One region of the Bacillus sp. LQ01 genome, then DNA from elsewhere that is predicted to be linked to it. Evidence: riboswitches for the same ligand, from Rfam matches in the RefSeq annotation. Region 1 holds a riboswitch; each other region holds the start of a gene.
What was found. Region 1 has a riboswitch for S-adenosylmethionine ahead of mtnW (2,3-diketo-5-methylthiopentyl-1-phosphate enolase). Riboswitches for the same ligand answer to the same signal wherever they lie in the genome.

Region 1 (4,514 bases):
TCTACTACAACTTCACCCCAAGGGTCCACAATTAAAGAATGACCCGCAAATACATTATTTGGATCCTTTCCTGCTCTATTACACGCAACAACATAACACTGATTTTCAACTGCTCTTGCTTGCAATAGCAAACGCCAATGTGCTAAACGAACTAATGGCCATTCTGCTACAACAAATAATACTTTTGCCCCTTTAGCAGTATGGACACGCATCCACTCTGGAAAACGAATATCATAACAAATTGTTCCAGCGCATTCGACATCATCTAGCTTAAATTCGCCCGTACCATTACCGGCTATTAAATATTTATGTTCATCCATAAGCTGAAATAAATGTACTTTACTATATTCGTTGACTAGCTGTCCTTCATTATTTACAACATACATCGTATTTGTAACGCCTTGCTCTGTTTGCTTTGCTATAGAACCACCAACAATATGTATATCATATTGCTTCGCCCATTCTATTAACTTTTCTTTCGTTTCCACTCCATCCCTATCTGCAATTTCAGAAAGTCTCGTTAAATCATATCCTGTTGTCCATAGTTCTGGTAAGACGATAACATCTGGCCTTTCCTTCATAGCTTCGCTTATTTTATTTTTAGCATTCTCAATATTTTTTTCTACATCTCCAAAAACAATATCCATTTGAATACATGCGACTTTCATTTTTTCAGCCCCATTCTTATTTTTTTCTTTACAAAATACTGGAAAGATTATATCATTTGTCACTAGAATTGTAACAACTTTCAAAAGAGGTGGAAAGTATGAAATTATTTCAACCTTCTGAGATAGTAACATCATTGCCAACACAATTTTTCGCTTCACTTGTTGCAAAAGTTAACAAAGTCGTTGCAGCTGGTCACGATGTTATTAATCTAGGTCAAGGTAATCCAGATCAACCAACACCGCAGCATATCGTAAAAGCTTTACAAGATGCTGCCGAAAAGACCATTCATCATAAATATCCGCCATTTCGCGGACATGAAAGCTTAAAGGAAGCCGTGGCTACATTCTATAAACGTGAATACGGCGTCGAATTAAACCCAAAAACTGAAGTTGCTATTTTGTTTGGCGGGAAGGCTGGACTAGTAGAATTACCGATTTGTTTTACAAATCCTGGTGATACGATTCTCGTTCCGGATCCAGGTTATCCAGATTATTTATCCGGAGTTGCTTTAGCAAAAGCACACTTTGAAACAATGCCGCTTATTGCAGAAAATAACTTTTTACCAGATTATACGAACATTGATGACTCTATTGCAGAGCGTGCAAAATTAATGTTTTTAAACTATCCAAATAATCCTACCGGTGCTACTGCATCAAAAGATTTTTTTGATGCAACCATTCACTTTGCTAATAAACATAATATATTAGTTGTTCACGATTTTGCTTATGGCGCTATCGGATTTGATGGTCAAAAACCTGTTAGTTTCTTGCAAGCAGATGGTGCGAAAGATATAGGAATTGAAATTTACACATTATCAAAAACTTTCAATATGGCTGGCTGGCGCATCGCTTTTGCTGTAGGGAATGAAAGTGTGATTGAAACAATTAACCTATTACAAGATCATATGTATGTTAGTATATTCGGTGCAGTTCAAGATGCTGCTCGAGAAGCGCTATTAAGTTCACAGTCTTGCGTAATAGACCTTGTAAATAGTTACGAATCTCGAAGAAACGCTCTTATTTCAGCCTGTCACTCAATTGGTTGGAATGTAGACATTCCAAAAGGATCATTCTTTGCATGGCTTCCCGTTCCAAAAGGATATACCTCTGAGCAATTTTCTGATATTTTACTAGAAAAAGCACATGTCGCAGTTGCTCCTGGTGTTGGATTTGGTAAGCATGGGGAAGGGTATGTCCGTGTTGGTCTCTTGCATGCAGAAGATAGATTACGAGAAGCCATTAATCGAATTGATAAATTAAATTTTTTCAAAAAGTAATTGACAACACGAAAAATATCTGACAAAATTCAGTTATCTTAAAAATTTAAACATTTCTAAATACTTCTTATCAAGAGCAGGTGGAGGGACGAGCCCGACGAAACCCGGCAACCGATCTACAATTGTAGACACGGTGCTAATTCTCGCAGCATTACGCTGACAGATAAGGAGCTGGTTGTAAAAAAACCTCTCCTTAGCTGAGAGGTTTTTTTATTTAACTAGGAGGTTATAACAATGAGCGGAATTATAGCGACGTATTTAATCCATGATGATTCACATAACTTAGAAAAAAAAGCTGAGCAAATTGCACTCGGTTTAACAATTGGCTCTTGGACTCATTTGCCACACTTATTGCAAGAACAATTAAAGCAGCATAAAGGCAACGTCATTCATGTTGAGGAATTAGCTGAACATGAATATACCAATTCGTATTTACGTAAAAAAGTAAAACGCGGAATTATTAAAATCGAATATCCGCTATTAAACTTCAGTCCAGATTTACCAGCGATTTTAACGACTACATTTGGAAAGCTATCACTTGATGGCGAAGTAAAACTAATTGACTTAACTTTTTCAGACGAGTTAAAAAAACATTTTCCTGGTCCAAAATTCGGGATAGATGGTATTCGAAATCTTTTACAAGTGCATGATCGTCCCCTTTTAATGAGTATTTTTAAAGGAATGATTGGACGAAACATTGGGTATTTAAAAACGCAATTACGCGATCAAGCAATTGGTGGTGTAGATATAGTAAAAGATGATGAAATATTATTTGAAAATGCATTAACACCACTTACGAAACGCATTGTATCTGGAAAAGAAGTTTTACAATCTGTCTACGAAACATACGGTCATAAAACGTTATATGCCTTAAATTTAACAGGACGAACTTTTGATTTAAAAGAAAATGCTAAACGTGCAGTGCAAGCTGGAGCTGATATTCTATTATTTAACGTATTTGCTTACGGACTAGATGTACTACAATCACTTGCAGAAGATGATGAAATCCCAGTTCCTATTATGGCACATCCTGCTGTAAGTGGTGCTTATTCAGCATCCAAGTTATATGGAGTTTCATCACCATTATTACTTGGAAAGCTACTACGTTATGCTGGGGCTGACTTTTCATTATTCCCATCTCCATACGGAAGTGTTGCGCTAGAAAAAGAGGAGGCTCTTGCTATCTCAAAATATTTAACTGAAGACGATGCATTTTTCAAGAAGAGCTTTTCTGTTCCGTCTGCTGGTATTCATCCTGGTTTCGTTCCCTTTATTGTACGAGATTTCGGTAAAGATGTTGTTATTAATGCTGGCGGCGGGATACACGGACATCCAAATGGAGCGCAAGGCGGCGGTAAAGCTTTCCGTACTGCAATTGATGCTACTTTGCAAAATAAACCACTCCATGAAGTAGACGACATAAATTTGCATAGTGCACTACAAATATGGGGAAATCCCTCTTATGAGGTGAAATTATGAGTATTCAAGTATTTTGTGATTTCGATGGCACGATTACAAATAATGATAACATTATGTCCATTATGGAAAAATTCGCACCACCAGAAGCCGAAGAAGTAAAGAATAAAATTTTATCACAAGAACTATCCATCCAAGAAGGTGTTTCTCGATTATTTCAATTAATACCTACTAATCTGCACGATGATATTATTCAATTTTTAATAGAAACTGCTGAAATCCGTAGTGGTTTTCATGAGTTTATACAATTCGTAAAGGAAAATAACATTTCTTTTTACGTGATATCAGGTGGAATGGATTTCTTCGTCTATCCACTCTTACAAGGAATCATTCCAAAAGAGCAAATTTATTGTAATGAAACAGACTTTTCAGCAGAGTTTATTACAGTTAAATGGCCTCATTCTTGTGATGATCATTGTCAAAATCATTGCGGATTATGTAAATCATCATTAATCCGTAAATTAAGTGATACAAATGACTTTCATATTGTAATTGGAGATTCTATTACTGATTTACAAGCCGCGAAACAAGCTGATAAAGTATTCGCTCGCGATTTTCTTATTACAAAGTGTGAAGAAAATCATATTGCTTATACACCGTTTGAAACATTTCAAGATGTGCAAGCTGAATTAAAACTTTTGTTGGAGGTGAAGGCATGAAACAACTTTTTCGTCAATGGTATGACTTAAGCGAGTTAAAAAAAGAGTTAACAACACGAAATTGGTTTCCAGCAACAAGTGGTAATATTTCTATAAAGGTTAGCCATGAACCACTTACTTTTCTTATTACAGCAAGCGGTAAAGATAAAACAAAAACCACTCCAGATGATTTTCTATTAGTAGATCATGTAGGAGTTCCCGTTTTAGAGACTGAATTACGCCCTTCAGCAGAAACAATATTGCATACACACATTTATAACAATACGAATGCCGGGTGCGTACTTCATGTTCATACAACTGATAATAATGTCATCACAAATTTATATAGTGATGCAGTCACCCTTCAAAATCAAGAAATTATTAAAGCACTCGATATTTGGGAAGAAGGTGCAACAATTCAAATTCCTATTATTGAAAACCATGCCCATATCCCA
Region 2 (4,514 bases), on a different contig from region 1:
ATTTAATTTTTCATTGTTAGCCCATACTTTTTCATAACTCATTGTTTATCCCCCTATATAAAACTACGCTCTTGTAAGTACTTCACGATTTGTTCTGCACATTCTTCAATAGAATATTTGTGCGTTTCTACAATTAATTCCGCTTGCTCTGGCTCTTCATAAGGCGAATCAATACCTGTGAAATCCTTAATATCACCTTTTCTTGCCTTTTTATAAAGTCCTTTCGGATCACGTTTCTCACACTCTTCAATCGGACACTTCACAAAAATTTCAATAAATTCATCTGCCGCTAATAAATCTCTTACTTGTTTGCGGTCTACTCGAAATGGTGAAATAAATGCTGTAAGGACAACTGCTCCTTGATCTACAAATAACTTTGCCACTTCGCCAATACGTCTTATATTTTCCATGCGATCACTTTCAGAAAATCCTAAGTCTTTATTTAAACCGTGGCGAATGTTATCCCCATCCAGCACATAATTTCCAATATTCTTTTCAAACAGTTTACGAGCGACCGCATTCGCTACTGTAGATTTACCCGAAGCTGATAAACCAGTAAACCAAATTACAAAACTATGATGTCCATTCTTCACTCTTCTCTCATCTTTTGAAACCGAAGCTGTATGCCAAGTAATATTCGTATCCATCTCGTTCTCTCCCTATTCTGTTACTACTTCTTTTTTCAAGCCTTTAATTAGCACTTCCACTACTTCTTTACGACTAAATGTACTTGGCGGAATCTCACCGTTTCTTAATAATTCTCTTACTTTCGTACCCGATAAAATAACATGATCTTCTTTTCCGTGCGGACATGTTTTCGTTGAAGCCATCGCTTCACATTTGGTGCAGTAAAAACTATGTTCAAAGAATAGTGGTGTAATTCCTAACTCTTCTATCGTAAAATTTGTGAAGATTTCTTGCGCTTCATACGTTCCGTAATAATCTCCTACTCCAGCATGATCACGCCCTACTATAAAGTGGGTACATCCAAAATTCTTTCTTACTAACGCATGAAATATCGCTTCCCTTGGTCCTGCGTAACGCATGGCAGCAGGAAATACACTTAAAAAGACACGATTTTTCGGATAATATTTTTGAAGAAGTACTTCATAGCTTTCCATTCTTACATCAGCAGGAATATCATCCGATTTCGTTTCTCCGACGAGCGGATTTAAAAAGAGACCATCTACAATTTCAAGAGCAGATTTTTGAATATACTCATGGGCACGATGTACCGGGTTTCTCGTTTGAAATCCGACCACTGTTTTCCACCCACGTTTTTTAAATGCTTCCCTCGTTTCAATTGGGTCTAAATGATAAGAAGGAAATTGATTATTTTCAAAGCGTTTTGTTAGAATAATAGTTCCTCCAACGTAAACGTTTGGTCGTTCATATAATTTTTTCACTCCTGGATGAGCCTCATCCGTTGTTTTATATACAAGTAACGCTTCTTTTTCTTTATCTGGTACAAAAATATCTTCTATTTGAATGACACCGTATATATTTCCATTGTTGACAAGCTTTACTTCCTCTCCAACCTTCAGGCTTTCTGCGACTTTTTCTGTTACCGGTAATGTAATCGGTATACTCCACACACTACCATTTGCTAAACGAAGCGTTTCTACGACTGAATCATAATCTTCCTTCCCTAAAAAACCAGTAAGGGGGCTATATCCACCTGTCGCCAATAGTTCTAAATCACTTAACGCAATATTGTCTAATTTAATTTCTTTTTCAATTTGTGATACGTCATATGTCTCATCTATACGGTTTACTAATTCGTTTACTATGCTCATTTTTCTATATCCTCTCTTAGCTTTATTTCAAGATTCATCTTATTGGTAATGAAGACCACATTCGGTTTTCACTTTCCCAGCCCATCTACCATCTCTTGAATCGCCACCATCCCCTACAGGTAACGTACATTTCTCACACCCAATACTTGGATAGCCAACATCATGCAACGGGTTATACGGCAAGCTATGTTTGTATACATATCGCCAAACTTCTTTCCACGTCCAATGAATGAGTGGACAAACTTTAATAGATTGAAAACGATGATCTTGATTTATAAACTTTGTATGCTTACGTGTTTCTGATTGTTCCCTTCTTAAGCCCGATATCCACGCTTTTTCCGCTGCTAATGATTTTTCTAACGGTAAAATTTTTCTAATCTTACAACAAAGATTCGGATTACTTTCCCATAATTTCTCACCATGCAACTTCTCTTGTTCATCAAGCGTAAGTTCCGGTTGTTTTTCTATAATATTTAATGAAGGAAATCGCCTCCGCACTTTTTGAATTAATTCATATGTTTCTTGAAAATGAACATTTGTATCTAAAAATACAACTTTAGCAGATGGATTTACTTGGTTTATAAGGTGCAGCAATACCATACCTTCCACCCCAAAGCTACATGCGTAGACGATTTCATCTTTATATTCTTTATAAGCCCACTTTAATACTGATAGCGCGCCTTTTGTTTCATCTTCTTCCGAAAACGAAACAACATTTTCTTCCCACGTTTCATACGTCAACATGTTTTTTCCCCCTGTAAAAGCAAAAAGACGGTTTTAACCTAATGAAAATAGGTTAAAACCGCCTCTAGTTTTTCTAGTCAGCGCTTTTCACTTTAAACGTACCTTTTCACTTTTCTCTAACTGAATTACTTTTCCATCTTGCACAACAATTGTAATTGAACCATATTTCATATCAGCAAGCATCGCTTCAATCTTCTCGGATACTTCATCAAAATGTTCCCGTACACCCACGCGAACAGCCCCCCTTTTTATTCATAAAAAAAATCTTTCCCATTTCGAAAAGACTGTTCGGTAATATATTTTACCTTATCTTTCAAAATGGATTCCATTTTGCTGGATTTAGCACCTTGCTTTCTATAAGCAGGTTGCCGAGCTTCTTCGGGCCAGTTCCCTCCGCTTCTCTTGATAAGCTTTGTATTTGTATTTTATCATAATTCTGATTTTTTTCAATCCTAGTTTTCCGATATATTTTAATTATTTTATTTTTACAAAAAAGGAATTGCCCATCCGAACAACCCCTTTTTCTATTTAGACAAGCTCTTTAATACGTATGCGATCGTTCCCAATAATATTTTCATATGTTTCGCGTTCCACAACTACTTGCGATGTTCCGCCTTTTGCAAAGACAACGGCTGGTCTTCGAATCCGATTGTAATTATTCGCCATCGAGTACCCGTATGCTCCTGTACAGGAAACTGCTAGTAAATCAGAAGAAGCGACTTTTGGTAAATGAATATCCCAAATCAACATGTCTCCACTCTCACAGCATTTCCCGGCAATCGAAACGAGTTCCTCATTCTCATCATTCCCTCGATTCGCTAACATCGCTTCATAACGCGCGCTATATAAAGCAGGTCTTAAATTATCTGTCATTCCACCATCGACTGATACATATTTCCGAATACCAGGAATATCTTTCACAGATCCAACTGTATAAATTGTTGTCCCAGCATCACCTACAATGCTACGTCCTGGTTCAATCCATATTTCTGGCAATGGATATTCACATACAGTAAATTGTTCTCTCACTGCACTTGTTACAGCTCGCACATATGTCTCAAGAGTTAATGGTGTATCTGACTCTGTGTAGCGTATTCCAAATCCCCCGCCTACATTTAACACTTTTACTACATAGTTTGTTTGCTCTCTCACTTCTACTAAAAATTGGCGAAGAACTTCAATCGCTCGAACAAAACCAGCTGTTTCAAATATTTGCGATCCAATATGTGAATGGATCCCTAGCACATTATAATTGGATTTTTGTAAAGCAAATCTAATTGCCTGCATCGCTTGACCGTTTGAAACGCCAAATCCAAATTTCGAATCATCTTGGCCTGTCGTAATATATTCATGTGTGTGCGCCTCTACTCCAGGCGTTACACGAATTAATATGTTCACAAACTTTCCATGTTGCATCGCTAAATCGTGTAAAACTTCTAATTCAAAGAAATTATCTACGACAAAACAACCGATATTCGCCTGAAGAGCCATCACTATTTCTTCTTCTGTTTTATTATTTCCATGAAAATGAATACGTGATGCCGGAAATCCTGCTTGGAGCGCAGTATATAATTCTCCCCCAGAGACAACGTCTAATGACATATTCTCTTCACGAGCTACTCGGCACATCTCCATGCACAAGAACGCCTTGCTTGCATATGCTACTTGATAAGAGAAACCACTTTCTTTAAAAGCACGATGAAATGCTCGGCATTTTCCTCGGATAGACTCTTCATCGTATACATAAAGTGGTGTTCCGTATTGCTTTGCTAGCTGCGTCGTATCGCACCCTCCAATTTCTAAGTGTCCTTGCCCATTAATTCGGCTTGTGCCGTGTAAATACATTTAAATTCCTCCCTTATTTCCTCTAAAACTCATAACCCCAATCTTCTATTCATTGCAGCACGCTTTTAGATAGACAAAAAACGCGCGGAACAATGTTCACACGCGTTTCTTATTAGGAAAAATATATAT
Region 3 (4,514 bases), on a different contig from region 1:
AATTTTCATATCAAATGTGTCACGCTCATGCTCTTCATTCATACGAGTTTCTAAGTCACGAATATGATCTTCAATCTCTTCAAATCGTAAGAATGGATTATTTTCATCCATTTTATGCATCGCAGTATTCATACGACGATTTGCATGTGCCATATTTTCACGTGCCATTAGTTCCATACGCTTTGCGTGCATTTCTTTTAATTTATTTTTCATTTCAGAAAGACGACGCTCTAACTCATCAATTTGCTCTACAACACCTGCATACATTTCTTCTAATCGAGTTACTTGCCCTTCATAATAAGCTACCTCTTCTAACGCACGTTCGTGCAATTGTAATTCACCTGCTTCTTGAGCAATGATAGCTTGCTTTGATCTTTTATTAACGAAATAACGTGCTTGCTCAAGCTCACGAGCAAAGTTAGATTTTAATGTTTTATGACGCTCAATTAACTTCTCAATTTTTGTTATTTCACGCTCACTATCACGTAAATATTGGTTTAACATCGCAATTGGATTTTTTCTTTCCTTCTCATCTAACACGTTATGAAAATCAGCTAAAATTGCATCGCGTACACGTCCGAATAAAGATTGTTTCATTATAAATCTTCCTCTCTTCTACTTTAATTATAATTTGATTTATTGTTTTAGTTTTTCATTAATTTGTTCCACTCATCTTCAAAGTTGCTATATGATTTAGAACTTTCTGGAGCAGATTCAACAACTACATCTTTTTCTTTTTTCCACTCACGGTATCCGTAGTATAAAACCACTAAAGCAGCGATACCGATTAATGCTGGCGAATGAGAAAGTGCAATGGATAAACCGATTAAACCAACAATACCCCAAGCTAACTTTCCAAAAAATGATTTAGCTCGCACAAATGATTTATAGCTCCAATATACAACTCCTGCTCCGATTGCGAATCCTACAATACCAGCAAGACTACCAAGAGCAATTAAAGCCAAAATACCGGCTGCGATAAACGCTAGAAATTGTTTCATCTTGTGCTTGCCTCCCTTCGATTTGATACTCTTATCTTAACTATTTTTTCATCTTTCCATAACGAGCTTAAGAACCGTTTTCTACTCAGACTTAAGACCGAGTCATATTCAGCCCTTTACGCAAAAAACGTGCAGAGTCTATTCTCTGCACGTTTTTTAATTACTAACATTCATATTAAATTAAGCAGTTTTATGATACTCTTTTTTCTTAGCTACTTTCGAAAACCTTGGAAACCCAATTAAAATAGAAACAATCCCACATACTCCAACTAAAATTGGATAAAATGCATACGGTAACAATTCAACTGGAGATAACGCTGCAAATCCTGCTGCCGTTAACATTTGGGCACCGTACGGAATTAATCCTTGCACACAACATGAGAAAAGATCTAATACACTCGCTGATTTACGAGGGTCTATTTCATATTGATCTGCAATATTTTTTGCAAGCGGGCCTGTAAAAATAATTGAAATCGTATTATTCGCTGTACACATATTCGTCATACTCACTAAACCAGCAATACCAAATTCCGCTCCTTTTTTCGAACGAATATTACGTGTTAATACATTCATTAAATATTGAATACCACCATTATATTGGATTAATTCAACCATACCGCCAATTAATATAGCAAGTAATACTAACTCCATCATACCGCCCATTCCAGTCGTTACACTTTTAAAGAAACTTTCTAACGTGTAACTTCCATCTATAAGACCGATAACACCAGATAGTACAGTTCCACCAGTTAATACAATAAGTACATTCCAGCCAAGTAGCGCTGTAATCAGTACTCCTGCGTACGGTAAAATCTTTATCCAATCAAAGCTATGTGCTTTAATTTGCGTGTCACTTCCTGAAGTAACTATTACTAATAGCACAATTGTAATAATAGCCGCTGGTAACACAATTAAAAAGTTCGTTTTAAACTTATCTTTCATTTCTGTTCCTTGTGAACGAACAGCTGCGATTGTTGTATCTGAAATAAATGATAAATTATCACCAAACATCGCTCCGCCAACAACAGTAGCCATTGCAAGCGCAATTGAGATATCAGTTTGACCACTAATACCTACAGCAATCGGCGCTAATGCTGCAATTGTTCCCATTGAAGTTCCCATCGCTAATGAAATAAATGCCCCAATAACAAAGATTCCAGCTACGATAAATCCTGGCGGTAAAATAGTTAATGCTAAATTAACAGTTGAGTCTACTCCGCCCATTCCTTTAGCAGTTTCAGAAAATGCACCTGCAAGCACAAAAATTAATACCATAATCATAATATCCGGATTTCCTGCACCTTTAGCGAACCGCTCTACTTTCACATTAAAACTTTCTTTACGATTCATCATTAAAGTGACTCCTACAGCAATTGAGATCGCTACAAGTATCGGCAATTTATAGAAATCACCTGTAATAATTCCAGAACCAATAAATAGCGCCAAAAATATCCCAAGTGGTAATAAAGCTAAACCATTTCCTCTCGTTTCTTTCAAAGTATCATCTCTCCCTAGTTTCAACCTTTTTCTAATGAATAACAAAAGACCTCTTCCGATGAGAAGAGGTCTTATACATCTATAAGAAACACTCTTCTCATCTTTCAAGCACACGCTTGCTGGATTTGGCACAGCACTCTGAAATCGAGTCCGCTGCCGAGGCATCGTAGGGCCAGTCCCTCCGCCTCTCTTTATAAGAAGGTTTCATATTTATTTTTTAATAATAATTTCTTTCCTAACTTTACTCGCTTACAAAACAAAAGTCAATTATTTTTTGTATAGATTTTTTTGGTAATTATACAAAAATTCGAATACAACAATCATTTTAACTTTTCTATTTCTTCTTTCAACATTGAAATCCAATAAAATTCATTATTTTTTATTGTTGCTAATATCCATTTCGTAGTGTACCAAGCTAACTCATACTCTTCCTTCGTGACATCACCACTTTTATAAGCATCCTCTAGCTCCTCTTCATCTAATACATACACCTTACCGCTAGGTAATAATACTACATCTAAATATAAATCATCAAAATACGGTAAACCACGATCGTCTATTTTATATTCTTTCGCCACATCGATATAATATTGCACTAATTTTTTCTGATCATCTAACATAGCGGTAATCGCAAAGTTTTTCCCGTCTATGAAATATTGAATCCACGTATACTGATCCGCTGCAATACAAAGTTCTTCACCATCATATTCTTTACAACTAGGCTCTCTCACCTTTTTTATATCCAGTATTCCGAGTATTCCCTCTTCCACTTGCTTAACCGTATAACTCTTTTCTATTAGCCTCTTCCACGAAGAACCGTCACCATATTTACGTTTCATTATGTCTGCTCCTCTTCTATATACAGAAAAGCTCCCACATATTATGTGAGAGCTTGTTCATATTATAATTAAGCCGCTTGACCCTTTTCAGAAATCTCTTTTAAATAAGCTTGTCCTTTTTCAGCGTCATATTGACCTTCCCACTTAGACATAACTACAGCTGCTAAAGAGTTTCCTACAACGTTAACTGCTGTACGAGCCATATCTAAAATACGGTCAATACCAGCAATGAACGCTAAGCCTTCAGGTGGAATACCTACTGTACCAAGTGTCGCTAATAATACAACGAATGATACGCCCGGTACACCTGCGATACCTTTTGATGTAACCATTAATACAAGCAATAATGTAATTTGTTGTGTAATAGATAAATCAATACCGTACATTTGTGCTAAGAAAAGAGCCGCAATTGCTTGATATAAAGTTGATCCATCTAAGTTAAATGAATAACCTGTCGGAATAACGAAAGATGTAATTGCTTTCGGACAACCGAATTTCTCCATTTTCTCCATGATTTTTGGCAAAACTGTTTCTGAGCTTGCTGTAGAATACGCTAAGATCAGCTCGTCTTTTAAAATCTTAAAGAATTGGAAAATGTTGATTCCAAATATTTTCGCTGTAAGTCCTAAGACAACTACGACGAAGAAGATCATTGCTCCATATACGACAATTAGTAATTTCCCTAATGGAATTAATGAAGCAAGACCAAATGTAGAAACTGTAACACCAATTAGTGCAAACACACCAAATGGTGCAAATTTCATAACTTGGTTTGTTACGTAAAACATTGCGTCAGCTACACCTTGGAAAAATTGAAGAACTGGTCTTCCTCTTTCACCAATTGCTGCTACACCTAAACCAAATAATACAGAGAAGAAGATAATAGCAAGCATATCTCCGTCAGCTAACGACTTCATAATGTTCGTTGGAACAATATTTACAAATGTATCTGCAAATGAATGACTTTGTACTTGTTCTGTCGTATGTGTATATTTCGAAATATCTGTCTTTGTTAACTGCTCCATATTTACGCCTTTTCCTGGTTGGAAAATATTCGCTATTAATAGACCAACAATAATTGCAATTGTTGTAATAATTTCAAAGTAAAGAATTGTTTTTCCACCTAGTCGACCTAGTTTTTTAACATCGCCAACACCAGCAACCCCAACAACAATAC

Region 2: it holds a riboswitch for S-adenosylmethionine, as region 1 does, so the genes downstream of both, AC22L0_RS03550 (YezD family protein) here and mtnW (2,3-diketo-5-methylthiopentyl-1-phosphate enolase) in region 1, are expected to answer to the same signal.
Region 3: it holds a riboswitch for S-adenosylmethionine, as region 1 does, so the genes downstream of both, AC22L0_RS03620 (Na+/H+ antiporter NhaC family protein) here and mtnW (2,3-diketo-5-methylthiopentyl-1-phosphate enolase) in region 1, are expected to answer to the same signal.

What each region holds. Positions count from the first base shown of each region.
Region 1 is NZ_JBYEZL010000002.1:780,090-784,603, reverse strand. It holds gene AC22L0_RS16560 (carbon-nitrogen family hydrolase) at 1-752, opposite strand, end outside; gene AC22L0_RS16555 (pyridoxal phosphate-dependent aminotransferase) at 767-1,945, shown strand; SAM riboswitch class I at 2,010-2,115, shown strand; gene mtnW (2,3-diketo-5-methylthiopentyl-1-phosphate enolase) at 2,180-3,424, shown strand; gene AC22L0_RS16545 (2-hydroxy-3-keto-5-methylthiopentenyl-1-phosphate phosphatase) at 3,421-4,080, shown strand; gene AC22L0_RS16540 (methylthioribulose 1-phosphate dehydratase) at 4,077-4,514, shown strand, end outside.
Region 2 is NZ_JBYEZL010000001.1:651,561-656,074, reverse strand. It holds gene AC22L0_RS03570 (nitrite/sulfite reductase) at 1-42, opposite strand, end outside; gene cysC (adenylyl-sulfate kinase) at 54-647, opposite strand; gene sat (sulfate adenylyltransferase) at 660-1,796, opposite strand; gene AC22L0_RS03555 (phosphoadenylyl-sulfate reductase) at 1,836-2,540, opposite strand; gene AC22L0_RS03550 (YezD family protein) at 2,628-2,771, opposite strand; SAM riboswitch class I at 2,844-2,952, opposite strand; gene lysA (diaminopimelate decarboxylase) at 3,069-4,385, opposite strand.
Region 3 is NZ_JBYEZL010000001.1:664,083-668,596, reverse strand. It holds gene AC22L0_RS03630 (PspA/IM30 family protein) at 1-597, opposite strand, end outside; gene AC22L0_RS03625 (lmo0954 family membrane protein) at 645-1,001, opposite strand; gene AC22L0_RS03620 (Na+/H+ antiporter NhaC family protein) at 1,182-2,498, opposite strand; SAM riboswitch class I at 2,593-2,698, opposite strand; gene AC22L0_RS03615 (ribonuclease FAU-1 family protein) at 2,819-3,337, opposite strand; gene gltP (glutamate/aspartate:proton symporter GltP) at 3,406-4,514, opposite strand, start outside.